One region of the Shouchella sp. JSM 1781072 genome, then DNA from elsewhere that is predicted to be linked to it. Evidence: riboswitches for the same ligand, from Rfam matches in the RefSeq annotation. Region 1 holds a riboswitch; each other region holds the start of a gene.
The links. Region 1 has a riboswitch for S-adenosylmethionine ahead of ACE1TH_RS05370 (methionine biosynthesis PLP-dependent protein). Riboswitches for the same ligand answer to the same signal wherever they lie in the genome.

Region 1 (5,104 bases):
TATGACAGGCTATCATCCTGATCATACTTTTTTACGAAACATGGGTGTCGAAGTAGACGATGTGTCTGGTCGGCCAACCTTTAATCCAGCAACAATGGAGACAAATGTTGCGAATGTCTATATTGCCGGTGTCATAGCAGCGGGTAACCATGCAAACGAAATTTTCATTGAAAATGGCAGAGAACACGGAAAAAACATTGCAGAAACGATAAACCAAAAGTAGAAAATGGAGGAAAAACATTGAGGCACGTCGTACTTTTAACTACAGGTGGAACGATTGCAAGTACCACAGGTGATAACGGAAAATTAGTTGCTGGCGAATTAACAGGGGAAGAATTAGCTAATTTATGTGGGTTACCAACGGATATTAATGTAACGGTGCGCTCCGTTTTGCAGAAACCAAGCGTCCACTTGACGCCGGAAGATTGGGCTACCCTAGCTTATGAAGTGAAAAAAGCTTTTCAAGCAAATGATGTAAACGGGGTTGTTGTTACCCACGGTACAGATACATTGGAGGAAACGGCCTATTATTTAGATTTAACAAATGTAGATGAAAGACCAGTCGTTGTAACAGGTTCACAACGGGGGCCAGAGGAAACAGGCAGTGACGCATTTATGAACTTAAGGCACGCGATATATGCGGCATGTGAACCAGATTTACAAGGTACAGGGTGTGTGGTTGTATTCAATGAACGGATCTTTTCCGCACGTTATGTAAAAAAAGAACATGCGTCCAACATTCAAGGCTTTAATGCTTTTGGATTTGGTTATTTAGGGATTATTGACAATGATGTTATTTTTACGTATCAAAAGCCAATCCGACGGGAAATGTATATGGTAAAGGAACCCACATTTCTTGAGATCGGAATTGCAAAAATTTATTTAGGGATGTCTGAACAAACGCTACGTGCCATGCTGGATACTGTGGATGGGCTTGTTATTGAAGCCGTTGGTCGAGGTCAAGTGCCGCCACAGTTAGTTGCCCCTATTAAAGAGGCGTTGCAAAAGAAGAAGCCTATTATCTTAACAACGTCATCTGAAGAGGGGAAAGTGTATCCGACATATGATTATAAAGGAAGTGCACACCACTTAGAACAACTTGGCGTCATTTTAGGGTCTGATTACGATAGTAAAAAAGCAAGAATTAAAGCGCTCGTTTTAACGGCAGCTCACCAGGATCTTGCCGTTGGGTTTTCATAAGCGGTGAAACTTGAGTCTCATTAATGTGAGGCGTATACTGGATTATGTAGCGGACGTCCTTTTAGAGAGTGGGTCGACAAGCGTTGATTTCTTTTATTCTTGCGGCTCTGGCTCCGGCCATGGCATTGTTCTCTTATGTGTATTTACGCGATTCCTTTAGTCGAGGTGCCATGTTTTTAGTCCTAAGAATCTTTATTATTGGCGCCTTGCTCGTCTTACCAATTTCAGTCATTCAATTTGCTTTCACAGAAGAAGCCATCTTAGCTCATTCGTTTTTAAAAGCTTTTTTGCTTTACGGATTGATAGAAGAGGGTTTAAAATGGCTGATGTTGTTCATATTTGCTTATCAACATGGTCAACTCAAGCAACCAATTGATGGAATCGTTTTTGGCGTAGCGTTATCTCTTGGTTTTGCTTCCGTTGAAAATAGTTTATATATGATTGCATATGGGTTTGATCACGTACTTCCGAGAACGTTATTACCGACAACGGCTCATGCTGTTTACGGAATAATTATGGGTTACTACGTGGGAAGAGCCAAATACCATCCTTCAAAAAAACAACTATTTCTTTTTTTAGCGGCTGTACTACCAATGATTTTGCACGGAAGTTACGACTACATTCTAATGGATTTTGGACATTATTTCTTATATTTAATGATTCCATTTATGATTGCGCTGTGGCTATTAGCAATATGGAAAATAAAAAAGGCGAACAAACTAGATGAAGATGAAAAGAGCAATCTGAACTAAAGGAGGAGGATAGCGTGACAACAGCGAATCGTTATCGAATTGTCATTCGTTGCCCTTTATGTGGAGAGAAATACATTTTACGTGGAAAACGAAATGAAAACGGAGAGTATGAAACAGGCTTTAAACAGTGTGTATGTGGAAATGAAGATCAACTAATTATTGAAGCGTCACCTGAAGCATGAACGTGCGAAAAACGTACAGCTATGTAAGACAAGCTGTGCGTTTTTTTATGCATTTTCAATGCTACGGGTTGCAGAATCATTTGTTTTGCGTTAAAGTTGTGACAATAGCAAATAAACTTAATAGATCTTATCAAGAGAGACGGAGGGACATGGCCCGACGAAGTCTCAGCAACCAGCTTTAATTGGCAAGGTGCTAAATCCAGCAGAAATCTGCAAGATAAGAGAATCGTTCGCAACCTTTCTTCTTACATCTTGAAGAAAGGTTTTTTATGATTGTACCGTTTTTAAGGGGGATAAAAAATGACAACACATGATGAATCAATCCTAGCGCAAATTGGAAATCGTCGAAATGATGCAACTGGCGCTGTTAATGCACCGGTGTATTTCTCTACTGCGTATCGTCACGCAGGAATTCAAGAATCTACAGGGTACGATTATGCTCGTACTGGAAATCCAACTCGAGAAGTGCTCGAACAAGCCATTGCAAATTTAGAACATGGAAACCAAGGGTTTGCAACAAGTTCTGGCATGTCAGCCATTCAACTCGTGTTTTCACTTTTTGGGCAAGGCGATCATATTTTATGTTCAGATGATTTGTACGGTGGTACCTACAGATTGTTTGAAGGTGGATGGACAAAGTGGGGGCTGCGCTTTGACTATGTAGATATGGCTGATTTACATGCCGTTGAACGTAAATTAAAAGCCGAGACAAAGGCGATTTTTGTGGAAACACCTACAAATCCATTAATGAAAGAAGCCTCCATACAGGAGCTAGCGACTCTTGCCAAAAAAGCAAATGTACTCCTTATCGTCGACAATACGTTTTTAACACCGTTGTTACAAAAGCCATTAGTGGATGGAGCAGATATCGTCATCCATTCAGCGACAAAATATTTAGGTGGCCACAATGACGTTGTCGCTGGGCTGGTTGTTGCAAAATCAGCGGAATTGAGTGAACAATTAGGCTACTTTCACAATGGAGCAGGTTTCATTCTCGGTGCATTTGATTCCTGGTTATTAATGAGGGGCATGAAAACATTAGCGCTGCGAATGAAACAACATGAAATCAATGCAAAACAAATCGTTTCGATGTTAGAGGAAGAGCCTCTCGTGCGTGACGTTTTATATCCGGGAAAAGGTGGCATGTTGTCATTTCGTGTGACTGATGAATCCTACATAAATCCCATACTCAAAGCACTTCAACTAATTTCTTTTGCAGAAAGCTTAGGAGGAGTGGAAAGTTTAATGACGTATCCGGCTACGCAAACCCACGCTGATATTCCGGAAGAACTTCGGATTGAAAAGGGCATCGATCAGACGTTGTTACGGCTTTCGGTCGGAATTGAACATAGCGAAGATTTAATCGCTGATCTAAAACAAGCATTTGAACAAGCAACGAATCAAGGGAGGTGAGGTCCATGAACTTGAGAGAGGCTGTAACGTCTTCTGTTATTGTCGCTGATGGCGCAATGGGAACGGTTTTATATGAGGCGGGCTATGACTTATGTTTTGAAGAATTAAATCTTTCTAAACCAACCGAAGTGATTTCGATTCATCAAGCGTATTTACATGCTGGAGCAACTGTTATTCAAACGAATACGTATGCAGCAAACGGCCATAAATTAGCACGTTATGGACTACAAGAAGACATGGAGGCCATAAATGAAGCAGCGGTTGAGCTTGCCAAACAAGCGGTGAATACAAGTGAGAAGAAGCAGGCGTTTGTCGTTGGAACAGTCGGTGGGATTCAAGGGTTTCAATATGAACAAATCGATCGAAATGAATGCGTCCAATCGTTAAATCAGCAAGTAGATGTGCTGTTAAAAGCGGGTGTGGATGGCTTATTGTTTGAAACGTTTTATGATTTTTTTGAAATAAAAGAATTGGTTGTCGCGACACGCAAAAAAACAGATTTGCCGATCATCGCAAACGTATCGCTTGGTGACATTAGTGTGTTAAAAGGAGGCATTCCTCTTAGTCAAGGTTTAACAGAACTGTATGAAGCAGGAGCGGATGTTACAGGGTTAAATTGCCGCATGGGACCTTATCATATGCTTCGATCCATTGAGGAGCTTGAACTACCTTATGATATACCGTTAGCTTGTTATCCAAATGCAAGTTTACCAGGCTATCGAGATGGGCGCTTTGTCTATGCGTCGAATACAGACTATTTCACATCAATGTCAGAACGATTTATTAATGAAGGGGTGCATGTGATAGGGGGATGCTGTGGCACGACGCCAGCCCACATCGAAGCAATTAAACAGGCCGCAAGTGGGCGCTCGCCTGTTAAGCGAACGATTCGAAAACATGCAAGACATACAGAGTTGGTTCCTCCGTCTGAAACAAAACAATCGATTAAAGATGTTGTGGAGCAAAAACAAACCATTATTGTTGAACTTGATCCGCCGAAAAAATTAACAATTGATACATTTATTGAAGGGGCAAAAGCGTTAAAAGCTGCTGGGATTGACGCATTGACATTAGCGGATAACTCGTTAGCAAGTCCAAGAGTTGATAATCAAACGTTGGCGATGATTGTAAAAGAAGAAGTGGGTCTTCAAAGTCTTGTCCACTTAACGTGTCGTGACCGAAATTTAATTGGCTTGCAATCTCATTTAATGGGACTTGATTTAGCTGGGTTATCTGATTTGCTGCTCATTACAGGTGATCCGAGTAAAATTGGCGATTTTCCTGGAGCGACTTCTGTTTACGATGTATCGTCGACAAAACTGTTGCCGCTCATTAAACAAATGAATGAAGGGATTTCATTTTCAGGTAAGTCTCTCGGAAAAAAAACATCGTTCACGACAGCAGCAGCTTTTAATCCGAACGTGAAACATCTTGACAAAGCCGTCAAGCGTTTAGAAAAAAAGATTGAAGCGGGAGCCGATTACTTCCTTACTCAACCAATTTTTGATGAAAGTCAGTTTAAACAGATTTATGAGGCTACGAAGCATTTAAACGTTC
Region 2 (5,104 bases), on a different contig from region 1:
GCGATGGCGGCGTACATCATTGCCAATGGAGCGGCGGCTTACGACCACGAAGTAACAATTTTCCATACATTTTGGGGATTAAATGCGCTACGTAAAGATGAGCCGATTAAAGCGAATAAAAGTTTTATGGAGAAAATGTTTGGCAAAATGATGCCACGAGGATCGGAGAAGATGGGGTTATCAAAGATGCAGTTTGCTGGTATTGGTCCGAAGTTGATCAAAAACGTTATGAAAAAGCATAATGCGATGCCCTTGGCTGATTTAATTGATCTAGCAGAAGAGCAAGACATCAACTTAGTTGCATGTACGATGACAATGGATTTACTAGGATTAAAAAAAGAAGAATTACGAGAAAGTAGTCAATATGCTGGGGTTGCTGCTTATTTAGCAGACGCTGAAGATGGAAACGTTAATCTATTCATCTAAAAATGGATGTAATCAAGGGAGTGTTTGTAATGGAAGAAATGAAATATGACTTACTCGTCGATGCAAAAGGGTTGGCCTGCCCAATGCCCATTGTACGGACAAAAAAAGCGATGAAAGACATCAAGCCAGGAAGTGTAGTTCAAATCCAAGCAACTGATAAAGGCTCGACAGCTGATTTAAAAGCATGGGCACAAAAAGCTGGGCATAGCTATATTGGCACCGTTGAAGATGGAGACATCCTTAAACATTATTTGCGTGTAGCTGGAGATCATGAAGAGGAAGGACTTTCTTTTCCTCATGTTGTGAACAATGAAGGCTTACAAACAGCCATTCAGAATAACGAACCTATGACCATTCTTGATGTTCGTGAAAAGAATGAATATGAGGAGTTTCATATTCCAGGCGCGCAATCAATGCCATTAGGAGAATTAGAAAAGAGAATACAAGAGGTCGACAAAGAAAAAACCATCTATGTCGTTTGTCGTACCGGCAATCGAAGCGAATTAGCGGCACACACGTTATTGAAGAATGGCTATAAGCATGTAGTCAATGTGATTCCTGGTATGAGCCAATGGAAAACCGAGGGAGGAAATTAAGGTGAGTTTAACAGCGATGACGACAAAAGAATTAGCAAATAAAGTCATTCAGCAAGAACCATTGTTTATTCTAGACGTTCGAAATGAAGATGCATTTGAGGATTGGAAAGTGGAAGGTATACAATTTGACTATTTGAATGTTCCTTATTTTGATCTATTAGATGGGGTAGAAGGAATTTTACCGAAACTCCCGTCTGATCAACCGATACTAGTCGTATGTGCGAAAGAAAATTCATCGATTATGGTTGGAGAAATGTTAGTGGATGAAGGGTTGTCTGTTTCTTATTTATCAGGTGGCATGAAGGCTTGGAGTGAGCATTTAGAGCCAATCAAAATCGCTGACCTCATCAGTGGGGGCGAGTTATACCAATTTGTTAGGCTTGGAAAAGGCTGTCTTTCTTATATGCTGATTTCGGGTAGTGAAGCTGTTGTTATCGATTCAGCGCGGATGACAGATGCTTACTTAACTCTTGCTAGCGAAAAAAGAGCATCCATTACCCATGTTTTAGACACGCACCTACATGCGGATCATATTTCTGGAGGGCGGACGATTGCGGAACAAACGAATGCAAAGTACTGGCTTCCGCCAAAAGATGCAGAAGGGGTAACGTTTCATTACGAGCCAATTGAAGATGGTTCTCACATTCAAGTCGGGTCAACAAGAATTGACATCCAGGCATTGTATACGCCAGGTCATACGATCGGTTCAACGTCCTTTATGATTGACGATGCATATTTACTAACAGGGGATATTTTGTTTATTGATTCCATTGGGAGACCAGATTTAGCAGGGAAAGCAGATGATTGGGTAGCAGATTTGAGAAACTCTCTCTATTCCAAATACAAAGACTTATCGTCAGAGCTAATTGTACTACCTGCTCATTTTATGAATGTGGATGAATTAAACAAAGATGGCAGTGTCGGAGAAAAGTTGGGCGTCTTATTTGAGAAAAACCATGGTTTAAATGTGAAGGATAAAACGACATTTCGCTCCATGGTGACGGACAACCTGCCGCCACAACCGAATGCTTATCAAGAAATCCGCGAAACCAATTTAGGTTTAAAAGAACCAAATGAAGAAGAACAACGGGAAATGGAAGTTGGACCAAACCGTTGTGCCGTTCGATAAACAAAAAAAGGAGACTACTACGATGAATGTAAACAAGGTATTAGACGCTAAAGGATTGGCATGCCCAATGCCAATTGTTAAAACGAAAAAAGAAATGAAGACACTAAACGTAGGGGATATTTTAGAGGTGCAAGCAACCGACCAAGGAGCATTAAAGGATTTCGAAGCATGGGCAAGGTCAACAGGTCACGAATTGCTTAAGTCAAAAGAAGAAGATGGAGTTCTCACCTTTCATATAAAAAAGGGCGAGTAAGAGAAGGGAAAGGAATCCCTCTCGGTTAGGAGACATTTATGGACATTTTGTTCATCATCACGATTTTCATCATTGGCTTTTTTGGTTCATTTGTTTCGGGAATGGTTGGGGTTGGTGGCTCAATTATAAAATACCCAATGCTCCTCTTTATACCACCAATGTTTGGCTTCGCGGCTTTTACGGCACATGAAGTATCAGGCATTAGTGCCATACAAGTCTTCTTCGCTACCATAGCAGGTGTGTGGGCTTATCGAGGTACAGGGTATTTACATCGCACACTGATTGTCTATATGGGGAGCAGCATTCTAGTCGGAAGTTTTATTGGAGCGTTTGCATCAAACTTCTTCACAGAAAGCTCGGTGAACATTGTTTATGCTGTTCTTGCGACGGTTGCGGTCGTTTTGATGTTTCTGCCTAAGAAACAAATTTCTGAACAACCCGCCAATCAAATTTCCTTCAATCGAGGGCTTGCGGCTAGTTTATCGTTTATTGTAGGAATTGCTTCTGGAATTGTTGGAGCAGCGGGATCATTTTTACTCGTACCGATTATGTTAACCGTTTTAAAGTTACCTACACGAGTAACGATTGCGACCTCTCTTGCGGTCACATTCATCTCCTCAATCGGCTCAACAGTTGGAAAAGTGGCGACCGACCAAATATTATATGGTCCTGCGCTTGTTATGATTATTGCGAGTTTAATTGCTTCACCTATTGGTGCGAAATTTGGTCAAAACATGAATACGAAAGTCCTGCAATGGTTGCTAGCGCTGCTTATTCTAGGGTCTGCGATTCAAATATGGTGGACACTCTTTTAATTGCTAAGTAATTAAAGAAATTGCTTTATGATGAAACGCTTTCGTGAAAAATTATTAAAAAAACTCTTGCATTTTGAAAATAAAATCTGCTACACTACGTTCAACAACTAATTAAATATTTTTCTTATTAAGAGGAGCGGAGGGACTGGCCCGATGACGCTTCAGCAACCCCACTATGGTGGAAGGTGCTAATGCCTGCAGGAAAACTTCCTGGATGATAAGAGCGTGGATAATTCATTGACTTTTCGCCCCTCTTTCATTTTTGGAAGAGGGGCTTTTTACATTTTAAAAAGGAAAGACGAAAATATTAGGGAGCGTTTTATCAAAAAATCTGATTAAACAAATATGGATAGGAGGAAATGGTGTGATTGAATTCAAAGGTGTCTCAAAAACATTTTCATCTAATGGGCAAGACATCCATGCATTGCGCGAAATTGATTTACAAGTTGAAAAAGGCGATATATATGGAGTCATCGGTTTTAGCGGAGCGGGTAAAAGCACACTTATTCGGACTGTTAACTTAATCGAACGCCCCACAGCAGGTGAAGTGATTGTGAATAAAGAGAATTTGATGCAGCTAAATTCTCGTCAACTTCAAAGAGCAAAGCGAAATATCGGGATGATTTTTCAACACTTTAATCTACTACAGTCAAAAACGGTATTTGAAAATGTTGCGACGCCATTGCGATTAGTAAAGACAAAGAAATCGGCTGTGAATAAGCGTGTAAATGACCTATTAAGCTATGTGGGCTTAGAGGCATTTGCTTCACGTTATCCAGATCAACTTTCAGGTGGACAGAAGCAGCGAGTAGGGATTGCTCGGGCCCTTGCATCGAACCCTGAAATTCTCTTATGTGATGAAGCAACATCGGCGCTTGATCCGGAAACAACGAGCTCGATTTTGCAGCTTTTAAAGCAAATTAATAAAGAATACAACATTACTATTTTGATGATTACGCATGAACTCGGTGTTGTTCGTGAGATCTGTAACAAAGTCGCAGTGATGGAGAGTGGAGACATTGTTGAGACTGAGAAGGTTGAAACAATTCTTTCACAGCCGGTACATGAGACAACGAAGAAATTTGTTCGATCGATTATACCTGATGACCTTCCACAAAAAGTGAAGCAACATCTCGCAAATAAAGGGAGCGATGAGCGGGTTTATCAACTCGATATAACGGACGATACAGATCAATCCACACTGTTAAACGATTTAGTTCACCAAGGTTTACGTGTGTCACTACTTCATGCTTCGATGCACGAAATTCGTGGAACGACGTTTGGATCGATTTATCTAAGTTTAAAAGGAGAAGCTGCTGCTCAGCAATCGGCTGAACGTTATTTCAAATCGGTTTCAATCAAAGTAAAGGAGGTTACGAACTATGCTGGACTGGTTGCCTGAACCGATACGCCCGCAAATTTCAAGTGATATTTTAGTCGACGCAATGTTTGAAACCATTTATATGGTCGCATGGTCATTATTATTTTCAGCGATTCTTGGAGTCGTACTTGGCATTGTTCTTGTCGTGACGAGGCCAGGTCATATTATGGAAAACCGTGTTGTCTACAATGCGATTAATCCGGTTATTAACGTCTTGCGGTCGATTCCATTTATTATTTTGCTTGTTGCTATTATTCCGTTAACGCGTTTGCTTGTTGGCACTTCTTTAGGAACAACAGCTGCGATTGTGCCGCTTGTGTTTTATGCAGGTCCTTATATCGCGCGGTTAATCGAAAACTCTTTGTTAGAAATTGAGCCAGGCATTATAGAAGCGGCTGATTCAATGGGGGCTTCGAAATGGCAAATCGTTTTTAAATTTCTCGTCCCTGAAGCAATGAGTTCGCTTATTCTCAGCATGACAACTGCTACGATCGGACTTGTAGG
Region 3 (5,104 bases), 720 kb from region 1:
TATTTTAGTTGCCATTTACGAGCTTGGCGCAGAGGAAGTCTATGTTGTCGGGCATTACGGTTGCGGGATGACGGGGCTTTCTTCTGATAACGTTCTTCAAAAAGCGGAAGATCGTGGAATTAAAATGGACCACATCGACTCGTTACGCTACGCTGGCGTTGATATTGATACATTTTTAACCGGCTTTGAAGACGTAACAGATAGCGTAAAGCACAGCATTGATATGATTGTAAATCATCCACTACTGCCTAAAGATGTAACGGTTCACGGGCTTGTAATTAGTCCAGAAACAGGGAAACTTGATGTCGTTCAACGAGATCTTCAGCCAAACTAAAAAAACATCGTCGCTTTCATCAAAGCGACGATGTTTTTGTCTTTGGATCGATTCTTGTTTTGTCTTCGTTTTTCTCGTCGCTAAATCAGCCATTGCGTACACACCACGATTAAGTGCTGGATTTCGTTTTCCTTCACGCACACGTTTTTCACGGTGCTTCTTTGCTTTGGATTTACTCATTATGAATCACTCCTCTATCCCTATTTTAACATAGAAGAGCTTTATGGAATGAGCATGTTCACAAAGCTGACCGTATAGCGAAATACTTCTTCTTTTTCAGGTTCATTATAAAGCTCGTGGTACAAGCCGTTCCATTCTTTAAGCATCTTATGACTCACATCAAGATGATTAAACCACGTCAGTGCTGCTCGACTATCAACAACATAATCTTCGCCAGCTACCATTAATAAAATCGGGATATTCGGCATTTTTTCAGGATACCGTCGCGTTGTTAGCATCGCCTTGCTTAACTCGTGATACCAGCGCGCTGAAACCTTTGTCACACGTAAAGGGTCTTTTGTATACGCTTCTCGTACCAACTCACTCCTCGTTGTCAGCTCCGGTTTCAACCCAGACTGCATACTGAACGTTGGCGCCACATGGTTCAACACTTTTGCCGCAGCTTTTTTTGGCGGTGACACACGCATAGTTAACTGAAGGCATGGAGCAGAAAGGACGACTGCTTCAATAAATGAATTATCGCGTTCTATTAACGTTCTTATGGCAATTAAGCCACCCATACTATGGCCAACTAGTACAATCGGTAGTTGTTTGGAACGAGCTTGCTTGAGCCAGCGATCTACGGTTTTTATGTATTGTTTAAAGGAATCGATGTGCCCACGCTTCCCTCTTGATTCTCCTTGCCCTGGTAAATCTCCTATTAAGCAGTCAAAGCCGTGTAAGTTCCATTTCTCCACTAACCAATTGTAGCGACCACTGTGCTCACCAGCTCCATGAACGATAACCGCTACACCTCGTGCTTCTGGGACTTCAAAATAACGCACGACATCTCCTCCTTACCTAGCTATTTTTATATTCGTACGATAAAATTAGTATAGCTGATTTTAACCTGATTGGGAAAGGAGATGTTCGGATGATTTTACCATACTATGATAAAAAACCGGCTATAGATTCATCTGTTTATGTTGCAAGTAACGCTGTTATTTCTGGAGATGTGGAGATTGGGGAACAATCGAGCGTCTGGTTCCATACTGTCATTCGCGGTGATGTTGCACCGACTCGAATTGGGAAACGAGTCAATATTCAAGATCAGTCCATGCTTCATCAAAGCCCAAACCGTACCCTCGTCATTGAAGATGATGTGACCATTGGTCATCAAGTGATGTTACACAGTGCCATTATCCGTAAAAATGCGTTAATTGGCATGGGGTCCACCATTCTTGATGGAGCCGAAATTGGAGAAGGTGCTTTTATTGGTGCAGGAAGCCTTGTGCCTCCAGGAAAAACAATTCCTCCCCATACGCTTGCATTAGGGCGCCCAGCAAAAGTTGTGCGTGACTTAACAGATGCCGATGAAAAAGAAATGGAGCGCGTGCGCACCGAATATGTGGAGAGAGGTCAATACTACAAAAGCATTGACATGTAAATGACAACACAGAAGGTATGATGATAAAATCAAAGGAAAACGTGCATTCCCATGACAGCTCCTATTGTACCGGAACAAAAATTGTTGCTGATGGCGGCGTCACGATCGGAAATGCTTTATAAGATAAAAGAAGAGCCCGAATTTTTTCCAGGCTCTTCTTTTCTATATTTAAGCTTCTGCTTTTAATGCATCTGCTTTATCTGTTTTTTCCCAAGGAAGTTGAACATCTTCACGACCGAAATGACCGTAAGCAGCAGTTTGCTTATAAATCGGACGACGAAGGTCGAGCATTTTAATAATGCCAGCAGGACGAAGATCAAAGTGCTTTCTCACAAGTGTAACAAGGGTTTCTTCATCCGCTTTTCCAGTTCCAAAAGTATTAATCGAGATGGAAACAGGTTGAGCGACACCAATTGCATACGCAAGCTGAACTTCACAAGATTCTGCAAGACCAGCAGCGACTATGTTTTTCGCTACATAGCGAGCCGCATATGCACCTGAGCGGTCTACTTTTGTTGCATCTTTTCCTGAGAATGCGCCGCCACCGTGACGTGCGTAACCACCATACGTATCAACAATAATTTTTCTTCCTGTTAATCCAGCATCCCCTTGAGGACCGCCGATTACGAAACGACCAGTTGGATTAATAAAGAACTTTGTGTTTTTGTCCATTAGTTCAGCAGGTACAACAGCTTCAATCACGTGCTTCTTGATATCCGCTTGAATTTGCTCAAGCGTAATGTCAGGTGCATGCTGTGTTGAAATGACAACTGTATCGACACGAACAGGCTTATCGTTGTCATCATATTCAATTGTTACCTGCGTCTTACCGTCCGGACGTAAGTAGTCAAGCGTCTCGTTTTTACGTACTTCGCTTAAACGGAATGCTAGTTTATGACTTAATGAAATCGGAAGCGGCATAAGCTCCTTCGTTTCATTTGAAGCAAATCCAAACATTAGCCCTTGGTCACCTGCACCAATTGCTTCAATTTCTTCATCTGTCATTTGCCCTTCTCTTGCTTCTAATGCTTGGTCCACTCCTTGAGCGATATCGGCAGACTGCTCATCAATGGATGTAATAACTGCACAAGTCTCGGCATCAAAGCCGTACTTTGCTCGTGTATAGCCAATCCCTTTAATCGTTTCACGAACGACACTTGGAATATCTACATAGGTGCTTGTCGTAATCTCTCCGGCTACGAGTACCATTCCTGTTGTAACAGATGTTTCACACGCCACACGTGCATTCGGATCTCTCTTTAAAATCTCATCTAGAATCGCATCTGAAATTTGGTCACAAATTTTATCTGGATGACCTTCCGTAACCGATTCTGATGTGAATAAGTGCTTTCCTCTTTTTTCAGACATATTAATTCCTCCTATTCCATACTTTCGCTCGGAATGCATGTTGTATTCTAAAACGAACGATCAGAGCTGACTTTGGTAAGTAGGCTAAAGGCATCTTATGCCCACGGACACACAACCGTAACTTATCCGTATCATTTTTTATCTTCTCTTTATATGTTGTCACATACAAAATGAAAAAACTCTTTTCCACATGAGAAAAGAGCTGACTTGTTTATCGATCGCCTCTTATCTCCCAGAACATAATTGTTCTGCAGGTTAGCACCTTTTCACTAACGTGATGGTTGCTGGGTTTCAAAGGGCCTGTCCCTCCACCTTCTCTTGATAAAAGCGTGATGTTATCTGTTTTAAAAAGCAGTATAACTTTAACTTGTGACGATGAATGCTCGCCATCTTTTTCGAGCTATTTCTACAGCGAGTCTGTAAGAAATTTGTCGTTTTTTCAATGGATTTCGCAGGCACTGTCATAAGTTTGCGCTTTGTTCGTTTTCGCACATTAGCATAACATAATTTCTTCTACTTTGAAAGGATAAAGAAGAGTCTTTGCTTTATCTCTTTTAAGTAGAAATAAAATCGTGTATGATTGATCACTGAAAAAACATTAACTATTCAGAATTAGAGGTGTTTTATGTCTACTAAAACAAAAGCCATTCTATTAATCGTTTTTGGAGTTGCGTTTGGAACGCTCACTTATCTAAGCTTCATGTATCTATTTTTACCAAATATGCTTGGATGAAGTCACCAAAGGAGACACGGGGAGAGTCAAATGACAAGCGAAAGTTTTATGGTATGAATACAATAGCGATATGAGTGAAGTTTTACTCCGGCTATCCCTTCTCTAATTAACCTTATAAAAAACACATATACTGTGATTGCATTTTTTTCAAAACATCTTTCACTTTAGTATGGACTAATAAATATAATGTGTTATACTATTACCACGAACACCGACCATAAAGGAGCCGATTATGAAAATATTAAATGGATCAACACAATTAGAGCAGCTACTTTCAAGTCCTAAGACGGTTCACCAACTTTCTGTTCCCTCTTTAGTTGAGCGAGCGTTAATGAATCAAGAAGGTGAATTAACAGACACTGGCGCGCTTTCTGTACAAACAGGGAAGTATACTGGTCGCTCACCCAAAGATAAATTTATTGTAGATGAGCCAAGTGTTCGTAATACGATTGATTGGGGACCAGTCAATCAACCAATTTCACAAAACACATTTAAAGCGCTTTATGAAAAAGTGTTATACTATTTGCAGCAGAAAGAAGTTCGCTATGCGTCGAATGGCTTTGTTGGCGCAGACCCAAATTATCAATTGCCGATCACATACATTAATGAATTTGCATGGCACCACCTTTTTGCTCGTCAACTTTTTATTCGCGAAGGGCAATCAACAAAAACCAATCAAGAACCATTTACCATTGTCAGTGCGCCAACATTTAAAGCAGACCCTGCTGTTGATGGCACCAATTCTGAAGCGTTTGTCATGATCTCATTTGAAGAACGCGTTGTGTTAATTGGTGGAACCGAATATGCAGGCGAAATGAAAAAATCAATGTTTTCGGTTATGAATTATTTAATGCCTGACGAAAATGTATTGCCGATGCACTGTTCAGCAAATACAAACGAAAATGGTGAAACCGCTCTATTTTTCGGCTTGTCTGGAACAGGAAAAACAACGCTATCTGCCTCTAACCACCGTTCGCTCATTGGAGATGACGAACATGGTTGGACCGAAACTGGAATCTTTAATATTGAAGGCGGTTGCTACGCGAAATGTATTAACCTTTCA
Region 4 (5,104 bases), 820 kb from region 1:
ATCGTGCAACTATTTACCCGGGAATTAGTAAGGCGCTTTATGACAGAAGAAAAAACGCCTCAGATCACTCTCTCCGGTCAGAGACGTCCATTCTCATCACAAAAAACTGACGGACTATCCGGAGAGCGCTTTTGTCTGAAGCGCTTATGAAACGAATTTATTCAGCTGGAATCACAGCACCGTCGTACGTTTCTTCTATAAATGACTGAATCTCATCCGATTTCAATACATCTACAAGTGCTTGAATCGCTTCGTCATTCTCATTCCCACTTTGAACAACAATTAAGTTCACATATGGGTTATCTTCGCCTTCAATGGCAATCGCTTCTTCAGTCGGAGAGATATCAGCGCCTAAAGCATAGTTCGAGTTAATCGCAACGACTTCTGCTTCATTGTTTTGATAAGCTTGCGGAAGAAGTTCTGCGTCAGGGCTCATGTTAAACGATAAGTTTTTCGGATTATCCACAATATCTGCTTCTGTTGCTTCTACTGAAACGCCATCTTCAAGCGTAATAACACCATTTTCTTGCAACAAGGAAAGAATTCTTCCTTGGTCCGCAACCGAATTACTCATCATTACCGTCGCACCGTCTGGAAGATCATTTAAATCCTCATAGTCTTGCGAATATAAGCCGATTGGCTCGACATGAATGGCACCTGCTTCAGCAAAGTCATAGTTTTCATTTTCGGCTAGTTGACTCTCTAGGTATGGACGATGTTGAAAGTAGTTCGCATCGACTTCGCCATCCGCTAAGGCACGGTTTGGTAAAATATAGTCTTGTGCAATGCGAATATCAAGTTCAATCTCTTGTTCCTCAAGAATTGGAGCTGCTTCTTCTAAAATTTCCGCATGAGGGATGTTTGATGCACTAATACGGATGGTTGTTCCCCCATCTTCATTCTCAGCCAATTCATTGTTTTCATCTTCACTTGATCCACAAGCAACGAGTGCCACGGATACACCTGCAATTCCTACTGCTTTTAAAAATTTATTCATATGAACTCTCTCCTTTTCCTCTTTTATCTTTTATCTGATCGATTGACTAAGAAATCGCCAATCAATTGAAATAGAAATACGATCGCTAGTATAGCCACTGTTGCCATAATCATGACGTCTGTGTTCGTCCGCTGAAACCCTTCCTGATACGCTAATGTACCAAGTCCCCCGGCACCGATCGTTCCAGCCATGGCTGTGTAGCCAATTAATGCCACAGTCGTTACGGTAATGCCTGAAATTAAAGCAGGCATTGATTCTGGTAGCAATACTTTGAAAATAATATGAAGATTGGATGACCCCATTGCTTGTGAGGCTTCGACTACACCTTTATCTACTTCTCGAAGGGCAATCTCCACCATTCGTGCATAAAACGGTGCTGCACCGATAATTAGCGCAGGCAACGCTGCACTTGGCCCAAACATCGAACCAACAATGGCTCTCGTAAAGGGAATAAGCAAAATGATTAAAATAATAAACGGTATGGATCGAAAAATATTTACAAAGGCACCGACAAGCGTATAGAAAAATCGATTCTCCCAAGGATTTCCCTTTGCGGTTAAATACAAAAACAAGCCTAATATAATCCCTAATATAAATGTAATAGCTGCCGCAATAACGGTCATATACACCGTTTCATAAGTGGCGAGCCATAAATTCTCCCACACTACATTTGGAAAGAGTTGATTAAGCATGTTTAATCACCTCGACTTCCACTTCTTGTTGACGAATAAATTGAACCGCCTCTGCTAGCGAATCTTGCTCGCCAGCTACACGGAGATACAGCTTTCCATACGACCCTTGCTGAAGCTTCGAAATGTTTCCTTGAAGGATCGAGACGTTAATCGGAAATGACCGAATTAAATCAGTGACAAGCTGTTCTTCTGCCGGGTTGCCAATAAACGTTAACGCAATGACTTGCTCACCACGTTGAAGCGTGATATCTTCTGCGATAAAATCATCCGCTTGAACTTGCGCTACTTGCTTCACAAATTCTTTCGTCATCTCTTCTTTTGGTCGTCTAAATACATCAATAACCGGACCTTGTTCAACAATTTTGCCATCACTCATTACGGCCACTTCATGACAGATCTTTTGAATAACATGCATTTCATGCGTAATAAGAACAATCGTTAAATGTAGTTTTTTATTAATATCCGTTAAAAGATCAAGGATCGAATCGGTCGTTTTCGGATCAAGAGCAGAAGTCGCTTCATCACACAAGAGCACCTTTGGGTTGTTTGCAAGGGCACGAGCAATGCCAACCCGTTGCTTTTGGCCACCGCTTAGTTGCGATGGGTAATTATCTTCTCTTCCGCGTAGACCGACTAAATCAATTAACTCTTCAATCCGTTTTTTACGTTCTTCCGTAGGAACCTTCGCGACTTCAAGTGGAAATGAAATATTTTCTTTTACCGTTCTTGACCAAAGTAAATTAAAGTGTTGAAAAATCATCCCTATTTTCTGACGCTCTTCTCGCAACGCTTTTTTTCCAAGAGAAGCTAGTTCCACACCATCTAACGTAATTTTGCCTGTTGATGGACGTTCTAATAAATTCAACAATCTGACTAGGGTACTTTTTCCAGCCCCACTATAGCCGATAATGCCAAACACATTTCCTTTACCAATCTGCAAATCGACATGATCCACTGCTTTTACAGTTGATGTTTTCGTCGTATATGTTTTGCTGATTCCTTCTAACGAAATCAAGTTGTTCCCCCCAATAATTAAAAAAACCTTCCTGTAAGATGACAGGAAGGTTTACCTATGGTCATCTCATCTCTCAAAGCATAACTGCTTTGCAGGATTTAGCACCTTCAAACATAATGTTTGCGGTTGCCGGGTTTCAACGGGCCAGTCCCTCCACCACTCTGGATAAGAAATATTTTATTAAGATAATATGAGCATCATAGCATGCGAAGCCACAGCCGTCAATCCTTTTATGAACCTACGTGCTTTTCCATCTCTAGTTTATTCAGTTTATCATGTTCTGCTACCTTTTTTTGAAAGACAAATAAAAAGAAGACTGATCCTAATACATACAAGCATGCTGTTATGCAAAATACAATAGCATAGCCTGTATAAGCACCATACGATGCAACGATGCCCATTGAGATTGGTCCCATAAGCGCCCAGCCTAACTGGAATACCATTTGTGTAACGGAATTTGCTGTTCCCCTCATTTTCGGGTGAACGAGCTTCATGACAAGGGCAGCTTGAATCGGGTTTCCAGCGTTCATTAACGCTTGCCTGAATAAAAATCCAATAACGGCGAGCCAAATCATATTTGTAAAAGCCGTTAGCAGTAAAAACGGTATCGACCCCATTTGTAAGATGAAAACCGCCCTGACTTCTCCAACACGATTCACAACCTTTGGCCCAATTAGCATTGCAAAAACCGTCATTGCCTGACCTAGAGCGAGAATAAATCCGATCATGGAATAATTTAAATCAAAACGATCATTAAAATATAAATTTAAATATGGAATAACGAGACCGGATCCAAAACCAATTAATAAGCTCGATACGGCAAATAAGCTAATTAGTTTCCACTCTTTGCTTTTAGGGAAACGAGAGAGTCCCATAGCTACTTTTTGTACCTTTTCAATTTTCACGGATTCTTTTACTTTCCAAAGTGGAAAAAAGGAAACGAGCGCTAATGTGCAAGCAAGAAACAACGTGATCTGAATGGCTTGCTGCATCGTCAAAGCGGTAAAGGCAAACAAACTATCTGCCAACGTGCCACTAAATAAATGGCCGATCACATTTGCAGCCATCATTAGTGCTGCATGAAGGGCAAATAATTTCACACGTTGCTTTTCTTTAGAATGTTCTGCTAACAAAGGAATTGCCGACACTTGTAAAAACGCAAAGAAAAACCCTGTTAAGCTTGCACCAAAAAGCAAAAGCCATTCTGACGTTCCAAATGAACGAATAATAAAGCTAAGTGCGAGCATACTTGCACCAATTAAGAGCATCTTTTTTCTTCCATAACGGTCGCCTAATAAGCCTGCGGGTAATAAGGCAATGGCCGTCGCCGCAGCTTGAAAAGCGATGATTGTACCATTAAGTGTATCATCGTAACCTAATTCTCGCACATAGAACGGATACATAACCATAAAAATACCCATTGCAATATTGAAACAAATCGATGAAACAAAAAAATATCGAACAGTCTGACTATAAGGTTGGAACGTTGATAACAGATTTTTTCCCCTTATCATGTATGTACCCCATTTAGCGGTTATTTCGTCTCTCTAAGTAAGTATACGAAATACCCGCTCATATGGGTAGCCTTTAATGCCAACTATCCTCAATAAATGACGTTACTTCATGCCAGTTTTCATTTTGCGCTTGAAAGATTTGTTCCTTATCAAAGATAAAGCCATTACTCATATTATGTTGAAGGCCTTGACTCGTCTCAATGACTTCCCCAATCATTGCTCCGTCGACGTAGAGCTTTAGCCGACCTCCATCATATTTTGCGACAACTTTTTGAGTGATATTTACGTTTTCCATAAACTCCTCCTTCGGCCTCTCCGCCTACAATTATCGTATGTATGGAGAAGCCTCACTATCCGAGGGAAGATAAGCCAGGAAATTTAAAACGCCCATAGAGAAAGATCTCTATGAGCGTTTATTTTCAATCTTCTTCGTTTATCATGCTGCTGTACTCACTAGGAGACATGAGCTTGTCCAATTCATTCGCATCCGTTGGCTCCACAACGATCATCCATGCTTTTTCGTATGGGGATTCGTTTACAAATTCAGGCGAGTCATCTAAATCCTCGTTCACTTCGACAACTTTTCCGCTTATCGGTGCATAAAGCTCTGATACAGTTTTTACTGATTCAACGCTGCCGAAAGGCTCATTCGCTTCAATTTCATCGCCTACTTCTGGTAATTCAACAAATACAATATCACCTAGTTCAGACTGGGCGAAATCTGTAATCCCAATTCGCACATTTCCTTCTTCAGTTTTTACCCATTCGTGTTCTTCGGAATACTTTAATTCCTGTGGTAGTTTACTCATGTTTTCCCCTCCATTGTAACGTTTTCGTCATAATCATACATGAAAATCACTGTTTCGAAAAGAATAACTTGTTTGAC

Region 2: linked by a shared signal. The riboswitch ahead of ACE1TH_RS12385 (methionine ABC transporter ATP-binding protein) and the one ahead of ACE1TH_RS05370 (methionine biosynthesis PLP-dependent protein) in region 1 are both predicted to bind S-adenosylmethionine.
Region 3: linked by a shared signal. The riboswitch ahead of metK (methionine adenosyltransferase) and the one ahead of ACE1TH_RS05370 (methionine biosynthesis PLP-dependent protein) in region 1 are both predicted to bind S-adenosylmethionine.
Region 4: linked by a shared signal. The riboswitch ahead of ACE1TH_RS00990 (methionine ABC transporter ATP-binding protein) and the one ahead of ACE1TH_RS05370 (methionine biosynthesis PLP-dependent protein) in region 1 are both predicted to bind S-adenosylmethionine.

Annotation. Positions count from the first base shown of each region.
Region 1 covers NZ_JBHFQE010000001.1:1,006,431-1,011,534, forward strand. The annotation lists gene ACE1TH_RS05350 (YpdA family putative bacillithiol disulfide reductase) at 1-223, shown strand, start outside; gene ACE1TH_RS05355 (asparaginase) at 241-1,200, shown strand; gene prsW (glutamic-type intramembrane protease PrsW) at 1,269-1,952, shown strand; gene ACE1TH_RS05365 (hypothetical protein) at 1,967-2,134, shown strand; SAM riboswitch class I at 2,259-2,358, shown strand; gene ACE1TH_RS05370 (methionine biosynthesis PLP-dependent protein) at 2,435-3,547, shown strand; gene ACE1TH_RS05375 (bifunctional homocysteine S-methyltransferase/methylenetetrahydrofolate reductase) at 3,553-5,104, shown strand, end outside.
Region 2 covers NZ_JBHFQE010000002.1:553,714-558,817, reverse strand. The annotation lists gene ACE1TH_RS12410 (DsrE/DsrF/DrsH-like family protein) at 1-426, shown strand, start outside; gene ACE1TH_RS12405 (sulfurtransferase TusA family protein) at 456-1,022, shown strand; gene ACE1TH_RS12400 (MBL fold metallo-hydrolase) at 1,039-2,151, shown strand; gene ACE1TH_RS12395 (sulfurtransferase TusA family protein) at 2,174-2,404, shown strand; gene ACE1TH_RS12390 (sulfite exporter TauE/SafE family protein) at 2,443-3,219, shown strand; SAM riboswitch class I at 3,341-3,443, shown strand; gene ACE1TH_RS12385 (methionine ABC transporter ATP-binding protein) at 3,584-4,621, shown strand; gene ACE1TH_RS12380 (methionine ABC transporter permease) at 4,602-5,104, shown strand, end outside.
Region 3 covers NZ_JBHFQE010000001.1:282,987-288,090, reverse strand. The annotation lists gene ACE1TH_RS01540 (beta-class carbonic anhydrase) at 1-334, shown strand, start outside; gene ACE1TH_RS01535 (alpha/beta hydrolase) at 556-1,338, opposite strand; gene ACE1TH_RS01530 (gamma carbonic anhydrase) at 1,428-1,940, shown strand; gene metK (methionine adenosyltransferase) at 2,109-3,308, opposite strand; SAM riboswitch class I at 3,531-3,636, opposite strand; gene pckA (phosphoenolpyruvate carboxykinase (ATP)) at 4,274-5,104, shown strand, end outside.
Region 4 covers NZ_JBHFQE010000001.1:191,165-196,268, reverse strand. The annotation lists gene ACE1TH_RS01000 (MetQ/NlpA family ABC transporter substrate-binding protein) at 158-997, opposite strand; gene ACE1TH_RS00995 (methionine ABC transporter permease) at 1,021-1,689, opposite strand; gene ACE1TH_RS00990 (methionine ABC transporter ATP-binding protein) at 1,682-2,704, opposite strand; SAM riboswitch class I at 2,768-2,876, opposite strand; gene ACE1TH_RS00985 (MFS transporter) at 2,935-4,218, opposite strand; gene ACE1TH_RS00980 (DUF2553 family protein) at 4,292-4,513, opposite strand; gene gcvH (glycine cleavage system protein GcvH) at 4,638-5,027, opposite strand.